3 regions of the Vibrio sp. nBUS_14 genome follow, and region 2 is predicted to be linked to each of the others. Evidence: predicted binding sites of a transcription regulator. Region 2 holds the regulator's gene; each other region holds the start of a gene.
What was found. The regulator CRP, encoded in region 2, controls carbon source genes, mostly activating them, when cyclic AMP is high. The targets are predictions, from matches to a motif close to TGTGANNNNNNTCACA.
Positions count from the first base shown of each region.

Region 1 (6,770 bases), on a different replicon from region 2:
TGGCTTGTCCATCTCTAGCCAATCTTCCAGTTGAACACTAAGAAGTGTCGAACCACCAGCCGCAACGTGCAGTTGGAGAGCTTCTGCAAGATAAGAGTCCATAGGTACTTGGCTTGCATCGCGGCCAACACCTTCAGGTAGGAAACCATGCCAAGCCACTGAATCTAAAATACCTTGTTTGCACTCCAGACGGTCATCGAACAAGGTTTCTAACTGTTCTGCATCTGGATATAAACCAATCTCTTGACCCATCTTCAGGTCATCACAGTGCCAGAAGCCACGTAATGTTGGCATATCGTGCGTACACAGAGCCGCCATTGATTGTGATGCGTAGTGCTTCGGAGAGATGAAACCACCATCTTCTTCTGATGTTTCGAAGAAGAACACTTTGTAAGAGTGCACGCCAGCATCCGCTAGGATGCCTACGATCTCATCTGGTACTGTCCCTAAATCTTCACCGATAACGCTACATTGGTAACGGTGAGATTCAAGTGCAAGAATCGACAGCATGTCTTGTACTGGATAGTAGATGTATGCGCCTTTCGTTGCGTTTTCACCTTTTGGAACCCACCATAAACGTAGCAGACCTAACACGTGGTCAATACGCAGTGCACCACAGTGTTTCATGTTCGCACGAAGCAACTTGATGTAAGCATCGTAGCTTGTTTCTAGAAGCACTTCTGGGTTCAGTGGTGGTAAGCCCCAGTTTTGGCCTAGAGGACCAAGAATGTCCGGCGGAGCACCGATGCTCGTATCCATCACTAGGTTGCCTTCGTCAGCCCATGTTTCGCTACCAGAATCCGCAACGCCTACCGCTAAGTCTCGGTACAGGCCAACCGCCATGCCTTTCTCTTCAGCAAGCGATTGAGCATCATTGATTTGGCAATCTGCTAACCATTGCAGGTACATGTAAAGATGCACTTGCTCTAGGTTCTCTTTGATGTATTTCTGTGTTGCTGGGCTTTCAAATGTGCGGTACTTCTCAGGGAATACCGGCCATCCCCACATGCCAGAATCTTCAGCATGCAATTCACCGTGCAGTGCATCAAACGCCGCTTGATGCATCAGGCTGTCACCGCCCTCTTCCACAAATGCTAGGAAGGCTTGTGCACGATCGCTGTTCTTGTCTAGATGACGAGTCTTAAACTCTGCGAATAGCAAAGGCAAGATGCTCATCTTCAGCTCAGACACTTCGGTGTAGTTCACCCAGTGTGCATCACGCGCTTTCTGTAGGCGTTGTTGGAACTCTGCGCTGCCTACGGTTTGTTGCGCTTCTGCACTTAATGCGAATTCAGGTACTGAGCTCACATCAATATATAAGATGTTCAACCAGCGACGTGAAGACGGGCTGTATGGGCTCGCACCTTCAGGGTTTGCAGGGAACAATGAGTGAATCGGGTTTAGACCAACGAAGTCACCACCGCGAGACGAGATATCTGCAACAAGCTGTTTTAGGTCGCCAAAGTCACCAATACCCCAGTTATGCTGAGTTCTTAACGTGTAAAGCTGTACACTCGGACCCCAAAGCTTTTTACCTTGCTCGATTGGCGCCTGTTTGAAACACGCTTTTGGCGTAATGATCAGTGTCATTTCGTAAGGCTTCTTACGACGTTTACGGCTCACAATGAGCTTGTGATAACCCCATGCTAAATCATTTGGCAGTGCAAACACTAAAGGGCCACCCTCGGCACGCTCATCACGAACGACTTGAGATTGAAGATAGCCTTCAAGTACCTCTCCTTGCTCGGTCTCTAAGCGCCAGCTGAACTCGCTTTCACGTGCACTAACACCTAAATTCAGCGCCACTTCTACTGGCTCACCATCACGCAAGACAAGAACTGGGTCTAGTACATCTTTTTTGTGTTTTCTTTCTGCTGACTTTAATAGTGCATCATCGCTGCTTGTATCGTAGCCCAATGAAGCCAATAGAGACGTAATCGTTTCGTCTGATACCTGTGCTTCATCGCCCCACGCACTAACGTAACTGTCGGCAATATTTGCCATTTCTGCGACTTGTTTTAATACGGTCTGTTCTTTCATCGCTCTCTCCGAAAACGTTCTAACGCTTTCAATTTTGTAGGGTTGTTTATTTAATTTTTTACTAATCAATTAGCTTGTGACAATCAGTTTGTAAGCATTGCTATCTGAATAAGCCGTCTGTTTGCTCACAAGCTAATTGAGCCAAGGCAGAAACTGCCTTGGCTACTTTTGGAACGATTAACGTTTAACGGCTTTTAGCTTCCAGATGTTGTTCACGTAGTCGCGGATTGAGCGATCTGATGTGAACTTACCAACCAATGCTGTGTTAAGAATCGCTTTCTTAGCCCAACCTGCTTGGTCTTTGTATTGCTTGCCCATGTCTTCGTGTGCTTTCACATAAGATGCGAAGTCTGCTAGACATAGGTAAGGGTCACCGCCATCTAATAGGCTATCAAACGTTGCACGTAGAAGGCCTGGTTGACCTGGAGAGAACTCATCGCCAGTCAATAGGTCTAGAGATGCTTTCAGTAGAGGGTCTGCATTATAGTAGTTGTATGGGTTGTAACCCTGATCTTTCAATGCAACAACACCGTCAACGTCTAGGCCGAAAATGTAGATATTTTCATCGCCAACTTCTTCACGGATCTCAACGTTTGCGCCATCCATCGTACCGATAGTTAGAGCGCCGTTTAGAGCCATCTTCATGTTGCCCGTACCTGATGCTTCTTTACCAGCCAGTGAGATTTGCTGAGAAACGTCTGCTGCAGGGATGATGATTTCAGCCATGCTTACACGGTAGTCAGGGATGAATACCACTTTAAGCTTGTTGCCGATGCGAGGATCGTTGTTGATCTTCTCTGCAATCTTGTTAACTGCGAAGATGATCTCTTTCGCTAAGTGGTAACCCGGTGCTGCTTTCGCGGCGAAGAAACATACGCGTGGCTCACACTCAAAACCAGGTTCATTAAGAATACGGTGGTACAGAGATAGAATGTGAAGCAAATCTAGGTGCTGACGCTTGTATTCGTGTAGACGCTTGATTTGCACGTCGAAGATAGCGTTAGTGTCTAGCTCGATACCCATGTTCTCTTGAACCCAATCAGCAAGGCGCTGTTTGTTTTCTTTCTTAACCGCCATGAATTCTTTTTGGAATTTCGCGTCTGTTGCAAACTTAGCAATGCCTTCAAGTTGCTCAAGTTTTGCAGGCCATTCTGAACCGATCTTATCTGTGATTAGCGTAGATAGACCTGGGTTACAGAACTTCAACCATCGACGTGGCGTGATGCCGTTCGTTACGTTAGTCAGTTTACCTGGGAAGATTTCGTTGAACTCAGGGAACAAGTCTTTCTTAACCAGTTGTGAGTGAAGCGCAGCTACACCGTTTACTTTGTAAGAGCCAATCACACATAAGTTTGCCATGCGAACCATGCGGTGGAAACCTTCTTGGATGATAGAAAGCTTCGCTTGCTTCTCACCGTCACCAGGCCACATCTTGCGAACTTCTTGCATGAAACGGTGGTTGATTTCAAAAATGATTTCCATGTGACGTGGAAGAAGACGGTTGATCAATGATTCAGACCATGTCTCTAGAGCTTCAGGAAGTAGTGTGTGGTTCGTATATGCGAACGTATGAGCACTGATTTCCCATGCTTGATCCCAAGTTAAACCTTTCTCATCAATCAGGATGCGCATCAATTCAGGGATAGCGATAGTTGGGTGCGTATCGTTAAGCTGAATCGTTTCTTGCTTTGGCAGATCTTCTAAACAGAAACCCGCCGCTTCGTGACGACGTAGAATATCGCGAACAGACGCTGCTGAGTGGAAGTACTGCTGCATTAGACGCAGAGTCTTACCTTTCTCGTGATTGTCGTTCGGGTAAAGCACTTTAGTGATGTTACCTGCATCGATTAGCGAGTGTTGTGCTTCGAAGTAATCACCGTTGTTAAAGCTTGCTAGTGAGAATGGTGCGATTGCCTGACATTCCCAAAGACGTAATGGGTAAACCGTGTTTGACTCGTAACCTACGATAGGTAAATCCCAAGGCATTGCTTTTAATTCCATACCAGGAACCCAAGCACGAACTTCTTTACCGTCAACGAATTCAACTTCTACATGACCGTAAAAACCAATGTGTTGTGCTAGCTCTGGACGAGCCACTTCCCATGGGTAACCTTCAACACCGCGCCATGCGTCTGGTGCTTCTTGTTGGCGACCGTCTTGGAAAGACTGTTTGAACAAACCGTATTCGTAGTGAAGGCCGTAGCCTACTGTTGGGTATTCTTGAGCGGCACAAGAATCCATGAAACAAGCAGCAAGACGACCAAGGCCACCATTACCTAGTGATGGGTCGCGTTCTTCTTCTAGAAGGTCAGTTAGGTTTTGACCTAGCTCTTCCATTGCATGAGTGATTTGCTCATACAGGCCCATGCTGATTAGGTTGTTACCTGTCAGACGACCAATCAAGAATTCTAGCGAAAGGTAGTTAACACTCTTCGCATTTTTGATTTTTTCATCGTTTTCAGTTTCTAACAGGTCGAATGTTGTGAGTTCTGCTAATGCGCGCCCCATCGCTAGGTACCATGCGCGGCTATCTGCATTTTCAATCGTTGTTGCGTAGGTTGCAGATAAATGTTTCTTAACGCTTTCTTGGAACGACACTTTATCGAAAGTTTTTTGCTGAGTTGGTTTCATTTCAGAAATCTCGCTTTTAATAATTCTAATTCATCTGTGATATATCGTGCATGGTCACCATTAACTAAACATCCTCCCGCCCGTACAACTAACTAGGAGTAGATCGGAGGGCGTAGGGGGCGTACCGACATAGGGTTAGTGATCTGACTCTCATGTTCTGACTTCGAACAAAAACGTGGAGTGACTGGGATCACAAGCTCCCGTTCGATAACTTAACTTCAAATGATGTGACTTTTATTTAACTCATTTAAAGTCATTGCCAAATCTGAGTTTCAGATCACGAAAATATTTTCCGCCTCTCATCTTTTGCAGAGAAAGATGTGTAGGTAAGGGAAAAGTTACATTCACAAACCACCCCGCAAGGTGAGAAAAGTCACAAATAAAGGGCGTAGAACGCTAAAAACATGCAGGAGTGCAAGGTTTCTGAGGAGGATAATAGTCGGTAACGTTTTGCTTCACGTAATATGAGTAAAGACTTAAGTAATTAGGCTAATGTCATTAGAGTGCACTCAACGATAGATTGAGATATTCCAGAACATAGCCACGGAATAGGTGTAAAACTTCGATATGTGGATCCCTTCGAAACTGACTCGTCCCGGCCGCTTACACAATGCAATCCTGCGACCTAGAGTTCTCGATCTGCTTCAGAATGCAGATTGCTACAAACTCGTACTGTTCCGCTCTCCAGCGGGGTATGGCAAGACCACTATGGCTGCACAATGGCTGGTAGATAAACCCAATTTGGGTTGGTACAGCATTGACGACAGTGACAATGATGCCTTTCGCTATATCAACTACCTACTTCAATCACTTAACAAAGCGACTCAAAATGCCTGTCCTAATGCCCAAAAACTGGCAGAAAAGCGACAGTTCTCATCACTGCATTCTTTGTTAAGCGAAGTGTTCGCCGAGATGTCTGAATTCCACCAGGAATGTTTCCTCGTGCTGGATGACTACCACTTAGTTAATAACGATGACATTCACGAGGCGATGCGCTTTTTCCTCAAGCACATGCCCGACAATCTAACGCTTGTTGTGACTAGCCGTGGGACACCACCACTAGGCACTGCAAACCTTCGTGTTCGTGATCTGATGATTGAGATTGGCAACGACTCTCTGGCTTTTGATACTGAAGAGACGACGCGCTTCTTCAATCAACGTGTCGCTGATGGTGTAGATGACACCACCGCTGGCAGTATCTGTACTTATGTTGAGGGGTGGCCTTCTGCACTTCAGCTTATTGCCCTTCAAGCTCAACATCAAAAACGCACGCTGGCTCAATCGGCCGAGTCTTTCTCTCACTTTAACCATGCCCACCTTTGGGATTACTTAGTTGAAGAAGTATTCGATCTACTGGATAAAGAAACCCGACAGTTCTTGATGCAGTGTTCAGTACTTGATCATTTCAATGACGAGCTTGTATGCGCACTTACCCAACGTGAAGATGCACTGGGGATGATCGAGTCACTCAACCGATTTGGCTTGTTCATCTACCCTCTTGAAGGCGAGAAGAACTGGTACCGCTTCCATAACCTATTCGGTGAATTTCTTGCCCACGAGCGCCAAGCGCGAATTCCACAACAAGAAGCCGAGTTGCACAGAAGTGCCGCGAAAGCGTGGATCAAACAAAAAACGCCTCATCAAGCACTACGACATGCACAACGCGCAGAAGATCCAGAACTGATCATCCAAATTCTAACGGAACACGGTTGGCCGATGTTTAACCAAGGCGAGTTGTCTTCGCTAGAGATGGCGATCAAACAACTAACTACGGATCAGTTATACAGTGAGCCGAAGCTATCAATGCTGCGCGCTTGGCTAGCACAGAGTCAGCACCGCTATGATCAAGTAGGCACTCTATTAGAAGAAGCCGAAACACAGTATCAAGCTCGAAACATCGAACTGGATACTCAGCAGCAAGGTCAATACAACGCCCTACGTGCGCAAGTTGCTATTAATAGTAATGAACCAGAAAAAGCATTGGAATTGGCTGAGCTTTCTCTAAGCCAGTTAAACACGACCGTTTATCGTAGCCGTATTGTTGCGACTTCTGTTGTCGGCGAAGTCAATCACGTAATGGGCAATCTAAGCCGTGCCTT
Region 1 is NZ_CP179207.1:462,261-469,030, reverse strand. It holds gene malQ (4-alpha-glucanotransferase) at 1-2,040, opposite strand, end outside; gene ACMAZD_RS19675 (glycogen/starch/alpha-glucan phosphorylase) at 2,218-4,671, opposite strand; gene malT (HTH-type transcriptional regulator MalT) at 5,239-6,770, shown strand, end outside.
Region 1: ACMAZD_RS19675 (glycogen/starch/alpha-glucan phosphorylase) is a predicted target of CRP. The motif match lies at 4,851-4,866, and genes of this name have one in related genera.

Region 2 (6,770 bases):
CGCCAAGTGGCACCGTTTGATGGTGACCTAAGCGATTACTACAAGTGGCTAACTGAACAACAAAAAGTTGAGCGCAAAGAAGCGCAAGCATTGGTACCAGCGAAAGACGGCACCAACAGTGCAGCTGCGAAAAAAGAGCAGAAACGCAAAGAGGCCGAGTTCAGAAAACTAACTGCACCACTTCGTAAAAAGCTAACTCAATTTGAAAAGCAAATGGATAAGCTGACGCAGGCTCTTGAAGAAGCCGAGCAAGAATTATCCGACACTTCACTGTATGAAGCTGAAAATAAGGCTAAACTGAACAAAGTGCTCGCTCTACAAGCGAGCAGTAAGTCACAGCTAGAAGAAGTTGAAATAGATTGGATGTCCACTCAAGAAGAGCTTGAGCAGATGGAACAGGATATGGATAGCTTATGAGCCCAGAGCACGCCCCAATATCACTAACACTGGAACGACTATGGCAATTTAGCCTTCAGTATTACAGTGTGCGCGGTGTAAAGGATGCGTGCCTAGCTTTGCAAAACCAGTTCCACGGCAACGTCAATCTACTGCTGCTTCTCAAATGGCTTGATGAGCAACAATTGTCTTTTTCCGAAGAAGAGTGGCACAAGGTACAACAGTGCTTAAGCCGCTCTGAAACCCTGCTTCATAGCTATCGAGAGCTGCGTAAGCACCTCAAACCTCAAGTCGTCGATTCCCTCTACCGTGAAGCTCTCCAATTTGAACTTCAGTTAGAGAAGCAACAGCAATCTGATCTCGTCGACTGCATTAACTCTCTTCAGCTTACGGCTAACCAGCAATCACCACTCGCTTTTCAATACTGTCGTTTATTGGGGGCTGAAAACCTCTACGACGCTTTTTCTGAACCAGCACCTCAACCCTAACGCGTTTACTTTCTCTTATCTTCAATCAAGATCCAAGCTTACCTTGGTAGTATCGCTCTTCATTTTCACACGGGATTGGCGCGCATGATTGGCAATATGTTTGAAGCTCAATCTCGAAAATATTCAACTAGTTACCTACGCCCTGTTTTTGTAACCCGTATCAGTGAAACCCTTGCACTTATACCGAGAATCAACCAAGCTCAAATAAAAACGTGGGCGTTTCGCCAAAAGCTCAATACTTTACAAAGCCCATAAAAGAAGCATGGACTGTTTTATGACAATATTTACCGCAGCCGCTGGTTTATCGAATCCGCACTTACAAACCTTAGTGCCACGGTTTATTAGAAAGCAGGCATTGTTTGACCCTCAATGGCAAACCTTAGAAACACCCGACGGTGACTTTCTCGATCTTGCTTGGAGCGAAACGCTAGAGGGTGACACCCCAAGTAATGAGGTTCGAAGTAACAAGCCGATATTCGTTCTATTCCATGGCTTAGAGGGAAGCTTTGAAAGCCCTTATGCCAACGGACTGATGAATGCCTTTGCTAAAGATGGCTGGCTATCAGTGATGATGCACTTCAGAGGCTGCAGCGGAAAGCCCAATCGCTTGGCTCGCGCTTACCATTCAGGTGAAGTCGAAGATGCGCGCTTTTTCCTAAGACATCTACACGCCCAGTTCCCCAATAACCCTAAGGTAGCGGTTGGTATCTCTTTGGGCGGTAACATGCTGGCGAACTATTTGGCTGAGTACGCGGACGACCCATTGCTGTCGGCGGCGACGATTGTCTCTGCACCTTTTGATCTGGCTTGTTGCTCTAGTCGTATTGAGCGAGGTTTCTCTAAGCTCTATAAAAAGTACCTGCTCAACTCTCTCAAATCTAATGCCTTGAAAAAGATTAAGCTGCTGCAAGAAAAGCTCGGTATCACCGCCGAAACCATTAAGAAGATAGACAAGCTGTATGAGTTTGATGAACGGATTACTGCGCCTCTGCACGGGTTCAAGAATGCTCAGGACTACTATGCCCAATGTTCTGCATTGCCTAAATTGAATCGGATTAAACTGCCCACACAGATCATTCATGCGAAAGACGATCCTTTCATGACCGATGATGTAATTCCAAAATTCGTTCTACCGGACAATATCGATTATCGTCTGTTTCAAAAAGGCGGCCATGTGGGGTTCATTACTGGTAGCACGCTCAAACCAAGGTTTTGGTTAGAAGAAGCATTACCCGCCTACTATGAAAGTATTCAAGATTCGGCATAATGGCGAAGCCTTTGTTAAGGGCTGAGTGGTAGACACACTGATCAACACATCAATAAACCTATTAATGAACATATCCATGAACATAAAAGAGAGAAGTATTTATGATCATCCCATGGCAAGACATCGCACCAGAAACGCTGGAAAACCTCATTAAAGAATTCGTGCTGCGTGAAGGCACAGACTACGGTGACGTAGAGGTTTCACTGCAAAACAAGATTGACCAAGTGAAACATCAATTAGCCTCAAAGGAAGTCAGCATCGTGTTTTCTGAGCTCCATGAAACCGTTGATATTCAAGTCACAAAATGCTTCTAAGCTGCGCTCATACAGGAGCCGTGTTATAGTGGTAAACGATTGCTAACAAGTAAGTTACTCAAAAGACAAGGGTTGTCATGTCCGCTAAACATCCAATTATTGCAGTGACGGGTTCATCTGGAGCCGGCACCACCACTACCTCAGAAGCCTTCCGTAAAATGTTCAATATGATGGACGTGAAGGCAGCTTGGGTTGAAGGGGATAGTTTCCATCGCTTCACTCGACCAGAGATGGATGTCGAGATCCGTAAGGCACGCGAACAAGGTAAGCACATCAGCTACTTTGGTCCACAAGCTAACGATTTTGGCGCATTAGAAGAGTTCTTCCGTCAATACGGTAATGAAGGCACGGGCAAAGTCCGCAGTTATCTACATACCTTCGATGAAGCCGTTCCTTACAACCAAATGCCTGGCACCTTTACGCCATGGCAAGAGATCCCTGAAAACTCGGATGTGATGTTCTATGAAGGCCTTCATGGTGGTGTAGTCGATGGAGACATTAACGTCTCGCAATACGTCGACCTGTTGATCGGCATGGTACCTATCGTAAACTTGGAGTGGATCCAGAAATTCGTTCGTGACACACGCGATCGTGGGCACTCTCGCGAAGCGGTGATGGACTCGATTGTTCGCTCAATGGATGATTACCTTAACTACATTACCCCGCAGTTTTCGCGCACTCATATCAACTTTCAGCGTGTTCCAACCGTAGATACATCGAATCCACTGAACGCCAAAGGGATTCCAAGTTTAGACGAAAGCTTCGTGGTTATACGTTTGCGCGGTATCAAAAACGTCGATTTCCCTTATCTTTTGGCTATGATTGATGGCTCATTTATGTCACGTCATAACACGCTTGTAGTGCCAGGAGGCAAAATGAGTTTTGCTATGGAGCTCATTGTAAGGCCAATCTTGCAACAACTCATCGAAACCGGAAAAATAGGTTAACAAAACGACATTCTGGTTGATTACTTTTCATACCGTGATCATGTGCACAATTTTGCGTAAAAAATCGTAGCTTGGCCACGATTAAAATCAAGAAATAGTACCTGAAAAAGGATACTATTCTTAAACGAGACACAAGATAGCTTGCAGCACTCAACGAGTGCTCTTATCCTAACTGAGTCAATTCAGGCTTAGCTAAAATACGGAAAGCGGCAAGCATACCCTGCAGAGGAAGTGAGATATTATGGTTCTAGGTAAACCTCAAACCGATCCAACATTAGAGTGGTTCCTTTCACACTGTCATATTCATAAGTACCCTTCAAAAAGTACTTTGATTCATGCTGGTGAAAAGGCAGAAACCTTGTACTACATCGTTAAAGGTTCTGTGGCTGTTCTTATTAAAGACGAAGAAGGTAAGGAAATGATTCTTTCTTACCTAAACCAAGGCGACTTCATCGGTGAACTTGGACTTTTCGAAGAAGACCAAGAGCGTACTGCATGGGTTCGTGCAAAATCTCCTTGTGAAGTAGCTGAAATTTCGTTCAAGAAATTCCGTCAACTTATTCAAGTGAACCCAGATATCCTAATGCGCCTTTCAGCGCAAATGGCAAACCGTCTACAAGTAACTAGCCAAAAAGTTGGTGACTTAGCGTTCCTTGACGTAACAGGTCGTATCGCTCAAACGCTACTTAACCTAGCGAAACAGCCAGATGCAATGACTCACCCTGACGGCATGCAAATCAAGATCACTCGTCAAGAGATTGGCCAGATCGTTGGTTGTTCTCGTGAGACAGTAGGACGTATCTTGAAAATGCTTGAAGAGCAGAACCTAATTTCTGCACACGGTAAGACTATCGTGGTATACGGCACTCGTTAATCTCGATTAGCTGAGCCAAAAATTTGAAAGCCACCAAATGCAAATTTGGTGGCTTTTTTGTTTTCCAAGGTCTAGAGAGCAGATACAAGATACAAGATACAAGATACAAGATACGAATGGGACAGTTACTGCTTCCAAGCGCAAACACTTTCGAAGCGAAGCGTAACCGTATCTCTAGGGCAAAGCACATGCTCGTATCTTTCTTTAACCGTTGGTGCTTTCGAAGATCTTATCCGCTGATGCTGCAACGAATCCTGTATAAAGCTCACCATTGGCCATCGCATAACGCTTAGCGAACTCATAGAAACCACCGGGAATCATCTCATTGCCTTCAACAAATGAAACTGGGACTTTGTCTGCCATTGTTGATGATTGCTCTAATAAGACCTCTGGAGAGCCTTTAACCTCACCACCAGACGCATTGACCGTGAAGCCTGACTCGCTCAGGTAATCATTCACTGACTGCACTTCATCAAAAGCGTCGAGTTGATTAACACTCACCGTAAAGTGGTTTGCACCGTAACCATGAGCTGCGAGCCAAGAAGCGTATTCACTCTCTTTTGCTAGCACTTGGAAATCTGCGAAATTCAAATCCCAAAGACGACCACCAAACAAGAATTCATGGCCTTGAAGCTTACTTGCGTCAACTTGCTCAACCAACTTAGCAACAATCTGTTGCAGATCACTTGAACACTCTTCTACTTTCAACTCACTAATGAACACTTTTGGTTGGTTTGGATCTGGGTGCTCGTAGTGCTTAGCCACTAGCTTCTTGCTCTCAAATAAGTAATCGCCACACGCCTTGTAACCTAACTCAAAGAAAGGTTTAGCCAATGTTTCAATACCTAGCGGTGCAACATTGAAAGTACGCAGTGCAATGTGATCATTAATCAGAGCTTCGTCTTCTTTCAGCAAGTGATGCACTTTCTCAGCCGATGGACACAGCCTGTGAATATAATCGTCCCATAGTGATTTAAAGAGTAGATCGGGCGTCATGGTGACTCCTTGTTAGAGGTTCTAGCAAGCTAGTAATTTGGATTAGAAAGGAAGAGGCTGGACATAGAGTCAGCAGCCATCAGCCTGTGACATACTTGTTCTATTATTATCTACCGCCCAATCGAGGTGTCGGACGTGGGTGAAAAGAGGAAGCGATAACACCGCTTCCTTATTACACAATTAACCAATGAATCTGTTATTCATGAACCTAGAGCTCATAAGCTTGTGATTCATCAAGTTATAGCTTAAAAGCCAAAACTACAGCTCAATACCAGGGCTAAACGTAGCTGGCAGTTGAGTTTCACCACCTTCCATTGACGCCATTGGGTAAGCACAGTAGTCCGCCGCGTAGTAAGCACTTGGGCGTAGGTTGCCTGAAGCACCCGGGCCGCCAAATGGTGCATCACCACTTGCGCCTGTTAGCTGGCGATTACGATTAACAATACCCGCACGGATATGATCAACGAAGTATTCCCACTCTGAATCGTCTGTTGATACTAAACCGGCAGACAAACCAAAGCGCGTGTCATTAGCCAATTCAACCGCTTGCTCTAGCGATTGATAACGAACCACTTGCAGCAATGGGCCGAAGTACTCTTCATCTGGCAACTCAGCAATGTTGGTTGCATCGATAATACCCGGAGAAACAAACGCCGCTTCGCCCGCTTTTGCTTCGACTAGGCTTACACCACCTAGTGATTGCAGATTAGCTTGCGCGTCCAGAATGAACTTAGCTGCCGCTTCAGAGATTTGTGGGCCCATGAAGGGTGCGGGCTCAGCGAATGGCTGCTCAACACGAATCTTCAAGGTAGCCGCAACGAGCTTATCGAGCAATTGATCGCCCTTCTCGCCAACAGGAACATACAAACGACGAGCACATGTACAACGTTGACCCGCACTGATGAAAGCCGATTGAATGATGGTATAAACCGTCGCGTCAGCATCACCAAACTGGTCACTGATCACCATCGGGTTGTTGCCACCCATCTCTAGCGCCAGCATCTTGCCCGGTTGACCTGCGAATTGACGGTGAAGGATATGACCGGTATTAGCACTACCCGTGAATAGCACGCCATCAAGACCTTTAGCATCGGCTAGTGCAATACCTGTCTCTTTCGCGCCTTGCACTAGATTGATCACACCAGCAGGAAGGCCAGCTTCTTGCCATAGCTTCATCGCAAACTCACCCGTCCAAGGTGTCTGCTCTGACGGCTTAAATACCACGGTATTACCCGATAATAGAGCTGGAACAATATGACCGTTTGGTAGGTGACCAGGGAAGTTATAAGGGCCAAATACCGCCATTACACCTAATGGACGATGGCGCAATACGATTTGGTTACCTGCCGCTTCACGCGAAGCTTCGCCCGTACGTTCGTGGTAAGCACGAATAGAGATAGCGATCTTACCCGCCATTGCGCCCGCTTCAGTGCGAGTTTCCCAAATCGGTTTACCCGTCTCTTTTGCAATAATCTGTGCAATCTCTTC
Region 2 is NZ_CP179206.1:3,384,603-3,391,372, forward strand. It holds gene ACMAZD_RS16005 (ABC transporter ATP-binding protein) at 1-417, shown strand, start outside; gene ACMAZD_RS16010 (TIGR02444 family protein) at 414-884, shown strand; gene ACMAZD_RS16015 (hydrolase) at 1,159-2,151, shown strand; gene ACMAZD_RS16020 (YheU family protein) at 2,253-2,465, shown strand; gene ACMAZD_RS16025 (phosphoribulokinase) at 2,543-3,412, shown strand; gene crp (cAMP-activated global transcriptional regulator CRP) at 3,654-4,286, shown strand; gene ACMAZD_RS16035 (DUF1338 domain-containing protein) at 4,491-5,282, opposite strand; gene astD (succinylglutamate-semialdehyde dehydrogenase) at 5,541-6,770, opposite strand, start outside.

Region 3 (6,770 bases), 400 kb from region 2:
TGATAAACAAGATTCGCACTCAACTAGTTCAAAATGCCGCATCAATTTTGCGATCTCCAGTCCAGTTATTGCCGAAAACAGTACAAAAAAGAGCCTTGTTGGAAGCGCTGAAAAGTGTATTCAAAGAAGCTCTAGAAGACGGTGACTTTGAGTTCCTTGAAGATAAGTGGCTTAAAGTTTCAATTAAAGATATGGGATTAAGTTGGTGTATTAGCTATCACAATGAGCAACTAATTGTAGCTGATAAAGAGGTTTCTGAAGATGTAAGCTTTAGCGGTAACCTTAATGATCTTGTGCTTATTGCAGGGCGTAAAGAAGACCCAGATACGCTTTTTTTCCAGCGTAGACTGTCGATTGAGGGTGATACTGAGCTTGGTTTAGAGGTCAAAAACTTGATGGATAGTGTAGATTTGGACTTATTGCCGACTCCGATGAAAACTTTGTTAAATCAATTAGCTGATTTTGTGCAGAAGGGAGTACAATCCCTAGATACACAAAGTGAGGTAATGAATGCTTATTCGAACTGAAGCACCGGCAGATATACTTGTCATTGATCGTTTATTGAAATCTGTTTTTGAAACAGATGCAGAAGCTAATTTGGTTATGAGCTTACGTGAGAATAGTCATTTAACCTTGTCGCTGGTGGCTTGTTCAGATGACGGCGAGGTGGTTGGTCACCTGATGTTCAGCCCTGTGACGCTTGATGGCGAAGACCACAACTGGCAAGGATTGGCTCCTTTAGCGGTAAAAGCAGAGTGCAGAAACCAAGGCATCGCAAAATCTTTGGTTGAAGAAGCTTTCTCTACTTTGGTGGATTTTGGTTACCCAGCCTGTGTTGTGCTTGGTGATCCAGCTTACTACGGTCGTTTGGGTTTTAAAGCGGCAAGTGAGTTTGGCTTCAGCTGCACTTGGGATGTACCTGAAGGTACCTTCCAAGCTATCGAGTTAGTCGACGGCGTACTTGCTGGCTATTCGGGTAAGATTGCCTACAGCCCTGAGTTTAACGACTTATAGGCTTTGTTCACTAAGCAATATGATGCCAACTGATTTAGTCTAAATAAAGGAGCTTGATGCTCCTTTATTTTTTGTTAGTATCAGCCCCAATGAGCTTCTTTTCAGTTCGCTCTAACAAGACCAATACCAACAAACCTAAGGTTACACCGCTAGATATGTCACAAACACATGCGCAATACCTGCAAGAGATGGGCATCAACCAATGGGAGCTCAGCCACCCAGAGCGTTTGGCTGGCTACGAATCTGAATTGATTCCGCTATCGAGCAACTGCAAGTTATTATTGGTTTCGCCTGAAAAGCCTCAGGAAGATCTCGCCGTGATGTTTGAACGCGTACTTAAAAGTATCAAGCTCGACTTATCTCAGGCTTTACACCTTCAGCCCCAACACTTATCTGCTGTGGATTTGGGTTCGGTTGAATGGGTGTGGTTTGCTGGTTGTGAATCAGCCCATGAACTGAAGGCAAAAACACTTCAATCTCCTTTACTGTCTGACATTAACGGTAATAACCAACATCGCCGCGACTTATGGCAACAAATTTGTGCTTATGACTAATCAATTATTACCCACTTCAGAACAACACCTCGACGCTATTTGGAAGATTGAGCAGACCGCGCATTCTCATCCTTGGTCTGAAAACATGATCCGTGATCTTAATAGCCGTGGAGGCAGCCACCGTGTTCTTGAGGTGGATGGAGAAGTTGTCGGCTATTTCTATGCTCAGAACATTGTCGGTGAAGTGACTTTGCTGACGGTAGCGGTTGACCCCAAGCAGCAAGGTAAAGGCTACGGCAAAGCTTTGGTTAAGCACTTTCTTGATATGTGTGAACAGGCTGGCGCCGAAAGTGCTTGGCTGGAAGTTCGCGAAAGTAATGTGAATGCTTTTAATCTTTACGAGAAGGTCGGCTTTAATGAAGTCGATCGCCGTCGTAACTATTACCCAACCAAGCAAGGCAACGAAGATGCGATCATTATGAGCTATCTTTTTATGGCCTTTAGCTAGCCATGTTACGTTTTTAGCCTACTAAATAGCTAACTACAGAATCAGCGATAAAATAGGGTGTAAACTGACCCTTTAGAAAGTGATACGCTTTCTGTATAATCCGCACACAGAATTCAAGGGCAAGTATTATCTACTTGCCCTTTTTACGCTTTAGATCAGCAAAGGGCGACTATGTCTTTCCAACAAGAAGTGAGCAAACGTAGAACGTTTGCAATTATCTCTCACCCGGATGCGGGTAAAACCACGATTACTGAAAAAGTTCTTTTATTCGGAAACGCAATTCAAAAAGCGGGTACCGTAAAAGGTCGTGGCTCTAACCAGCACGCTAAATCTGACTGGATGGAGATGGAAAAAGAACGTGGTATTTCGGTAACCACGTCGGTAATGCAATTCCCATACAATGATTGCCTAGTAAACCTACTCGATACTCCAGGACACGAAGATTTCTCGGAAGATACGTACCGTACACTAACAGCGGTTGACTCTTGTTTGATGGTTATCGATGCTGCGAAAGGTGTCGAGGATCGTACTCGTAAACTGATGGAAGTAACGCGTCTACGTGATACTCCAATCGTAACGTTTATGAACAAACTTGACCGTGATGTTCGTGACCCAATGGAAGTGCTAGATGAAGTGGAAAGCGAGCTAGGTATGGCTTGTGCTCCAATCTCTTGGCCTATCGGTTGTGGTAAAGAGTTTAAAGGCGTTTACCACATTCACCGTGATGAAACGATCTTGTATGAATCTGGCCACGGCCATGAGATTCAAGAAGTTCGTATCATCAAAGGTCTAGATAACCCTGAACTAGACGAAGCTGTTGGTGAAGATTTAGCGAGCAGCGTTCGTGAAGAGCTTGAATTGGTTATCGGCGCATGTCCTGAATTTGATCACGAACTGTTCCTTGCTGGTGAACTAACGCCTGTTTACTTCGGTACAGCATTAGGTAACTTTGGTGTTGATCACATGCTAGATGGTTTGACTAAGTGGGCTCCAGGTCCTCAAACTCGTCAAGCTAACGAGCGTGATGTTGAAGCGACAGAAGAGAAGTTCTCTGGCTTCGTCTTTAAGATCCAAGCAAATATGGATCCAAAACACCGTGACCGTATCGCATTCATGCGTATCGTTTCGGGTACTTACAACCAAGGTATGAAGATGAATCATGTTCGTACTGGTAAGAACGTAAGTATTTCAGATGCGGTAACTTTCATGGCTGGCGACCGTGCGCGAGCTGAAAAAGCGTATGCTGGTGACATCATTGGTTTGCATAACCATGGCACAATCCAGATTGGTGATACCTTTACGCAAGGCGAAAGCTTGAAGTTCGCTGGTATTCCAAACTTCGCGCCTGAGCTATTCCGTCGTATACGTCTGCGCGATCCACTAAAGCAGAAGCAACTTCTAAAAGGTTTGGTTCAGCTTTCTGAAGAGGGCGCAGTACAAGTATTCCGTCCTATGCAGAACAACGACCTGATCGTTGGTGCGGTTGGTGTACTTCAGTTCGACGTAGTTGTAGCGCGCTTGAAAGCGGAATACAACGTTGAAGCGATTTACGAAGGCGTGAACGTTGCAACTGCACGTTGGGTTGAATGTGATGACGCTAAGAAACTAGAAGAGTTCAAACGTAAGAGCCAAGCTAACCTAGCGTTAGATGGTGGTGATAACCTGTCTTATATCGCACCGACTATGGTGAATTTGAACCTAGCTTCTGAACGTTTCCCTGACGTTCAGTTCCGAGCGACGCGCGAGCACTAATCAGTCTGCGCTCTATTCGAGTTAAACAAAAACGTCTATTGTTTTGCAATAGGCGTTTTTTTATTCGTATCATTTGAGGTTAGAGGCTTAAGATAAGTATGTTCAGTTGGATAAAGGCTTGGATTCATAAATACGATAAGTGGTGCGAAGATCTTGGCTTAACGCCTGAAAATAAGCGTAGCTGCGTGGCTTATCGCCGTGATCCTCAAGGGCAACAAACAGAGAGTAGGGAAGATGACGCCGCAATTAAGTGAATTTACGCTGTTTGACACCCATTGCCATGCGGACTTTGACACCTTTGAGCAAGGTATTGCACTTGATAAAGGTATTGAAGGTTACGTTAAAGAGGCGAAACAAGCACATGTCGAGAAGCTGCTGATTCCTTCTATTGGTCAAAGTAACTGGAAAAAACTCGCTAAGATCGCTCGATCTCACCCCAATATTTACTATGCATTAGGCTTCCACCCGTACTTTCTAGAGCGAGCGAATGAGGAGAAATTTTCGGAACTTCGCCAATTACTCTCTTCAAGAACGAGTCAATGTGTTGCGATAGGAGAGTGCGGACTCGACTTTTTTGTTGATGTAGATAGAGACAAGCAAGAGCGATTTTTCATCCAACAAATGGAACTCGCGAAGGAATTTGAACTGCCGTTAATCATCCATGAAAGGAAGTCTTACAACCGACTTATTGAGCTAATAAAGCAGCACAAATTCACTTTGGGTGGCGTGATTCACGGCTTTTCTGGGAGTGAGCAGCAAGCTTTGGCATGGATCAAGCTCGGTTTCTATATTGGGGTCGGTGGAACGATAACTTACCCAAGAGCGCAAAAAACGCGCACAACCATCGCTAAATTGCCCCTTGAATGCTTGGTGTTGGAAACGGATGCTCCCGACATGCCTGTGTTCGGGAACCAAGGAAATGTTAATCATTCCAAATATTTAGTTACGATATTAAATGAACTTATTCTGCTTAGAAATGAGACAAAGCAATCGGTTGCAGCGCAAATATGGCAAAATAGCCATCGTGCATTCAGTATATGTGAATAAAATCGAAGGTTTTTGTTTATCGTTTGCGTAAATTGCATTGAGCTTGTGATTTGGCTCACATTTGCGTGTGAATGGTACATGAATCTTGTACGAAAGTGTGAGGATGGCATTACTTTATTAGTGGTCGCATGAGTATAATTGCCTCCGCTTTATAGCCCCATTTTGTATCACGCCAATAAATAACTAATAAGGAAGTCATAAACTATGAGCCTGTTTATGAGCCTCGTCGGAATGGTTGCACTGATTGCAATCGCAGTACTACTATCTGACAACCGCAAAGCTATTAATCTAAGAACAGTGGGTGGCGCTTTCGCTATCCAATTCGCACTTGGTGCATTCGTACTTTACATCCCTTGGGGTCGTGATCTACTTGCAGGTTTCTCTGCTGGTGTAGCAAAAGTGATCGACTACGGTAAAGACGGTACTGGTTTCCTATTCGGCAGCCTAGTTAACTTCTCAGTTGACGGTATCGGTTTCATCTTTGCTTTCCAAGTACTACCAACTCTGATTTTCTTCTCTGCACTTATCTCTGTACTTTACTACATTGGTGTAATGCAAATTGTAATCAAAGTTCTTGGTGGTGGTCTTCAGAAAGCTCTAGGTACTTCTCGCGCCGAGTCTATGTCTGCAGCAGCAAACATTTTCGTTGGTCAAACAGAAGCACCTCTAGTTGTTCGTCCTTTTGTTCCTAAAATGACTAACTCTGAACTATTCGCAGTAATGTGTGGTGGTTTGGCTTCTGTAGCTGGTGGTGTACTAGCAGGTTACGCATCTATGGGTGTACCTCTAGAGTACCTAGTTGCAGCGTCATTCATGGCAGCACCAGGTGGTCTACTATTCGCTAAAATCATCAAGCCTGAAACAGATACGCCAGACGATAACATCGCTGACGAAATGGACGGTGGCGATGACAAACCAGCTAACGTTATCGACGCAGCAGCAGGTGGCGCATCAGTTGGTCTACAACTAGCTCTTAACGTTGGTGCAATGCTACTAGCATTCATCGGTCTAATTGCTCTAATCAACGGTATCCTTGGTGGCATCGGTGGTTGGTTCGGTATGGAACACCTAACTCTAGAACTTCTTCTAGGTTGGATCTTCGCACCGCTAGCATTCATCATTGGTGTTCCATGGGAAGAAGCAACTATCGCTGGTTCTTTCATTGGTCAGAAGACAGTTGTTAACGAATTCGTTGCATACCTAAACTTCGTACCATACATCGGTGAGAACGCTCAAATCGTTGAAGCGACTGGCCAAGTAATGTCTGTTAAGACTCAAGCAATTATCTCGTTCGCTCTATGTGGTTTCGCAAACCTTTCTTCAATTGCGATTCTTCTAGGTGGTCTAGGTGGTATTGCACCAGGCCGTCGCCAAGACATCGCTCGTATGGGTGTTAAAGCGGTTATTGCTGGTACTCTATCTAACCTGATGGCAGCAACAATTGCTGGCTTCTTCCTGTCTTTCTAATCAGTTAGAAATCGATATATAGACGCCATAATAATATCGCCCCGTAGCAAGAAATTGCTGCGGGGCTTTTTTGTTTTTAGGCCCCGTGATTTTTGCAATAGCATGAATATATGCTCGGAGTTGAAAATGGGTCTAGAATTTTTTTTGAGATACAAACCGTTTGCGTTCTAAGGAGCACTACAATTTATTGATGGATACCTATAATGTATAAGCTTAAGGGATAGGACGTCTCTTGTTGGCAAGAAAGTAACCGCTTGGATTTATCTAAAGGTTATTCTTCTGGGATTAAGCCAAACTTAGCGATACGCTATAGATGTTAGACACAACATGACTGATTTGTTGTGCCATAGACCAAACTGGTACTGTGCGGTGACAAGGATTGCAATTGGTAGCGAAAGTTATCAAGTCTTCAGGGAACCAAGTCCGTTCATTTGTGGCTACTGAGCATTACTAAATATCCATCTATACCGGATGGAAGGCGAAGTAGT
Region 3 is NZ_CP179206.1:2,981,588-2,988,357, reverse strand. It holds gene ubiT (ubiquinone anaerobic biosynthesis accessory factor UbiT) at 1-527, shown strand, start outside; gene ACMAZD_RS14040 (GNAT family N-acetyltransferase) at 511-1,014, shown strand; gene ACMAZD_RS14035 (DNA polymerase III subunit psi) at 1,170-1,568, shown strand; gene rimI (ribosomal protein S18-alanine N-acetyltransferase) at 1,561-2,016, shown strand; gene prfC (peptide chain release factor 3) at 2,188-3,768, shown strand; gene ACMAZD_RS14020 (DUF5363 family protein) at 3,867-4,022, shown strand; gene ACMAZD_RS14015 (TatD family hydrolase) at 4,003-4,815, shown strand; gene ACMAZD_RS14010 (NupC/NupG family nucleoside CNT transporter) at 5,020-6,282, shown strand.
Region 3: ACMAZD_RS14010 (NupC/NupG family nucleoside CNT transporter) is a predicted target of CRP. The motif match lies at 4,860-4,875, and genes of this name have one in related genera.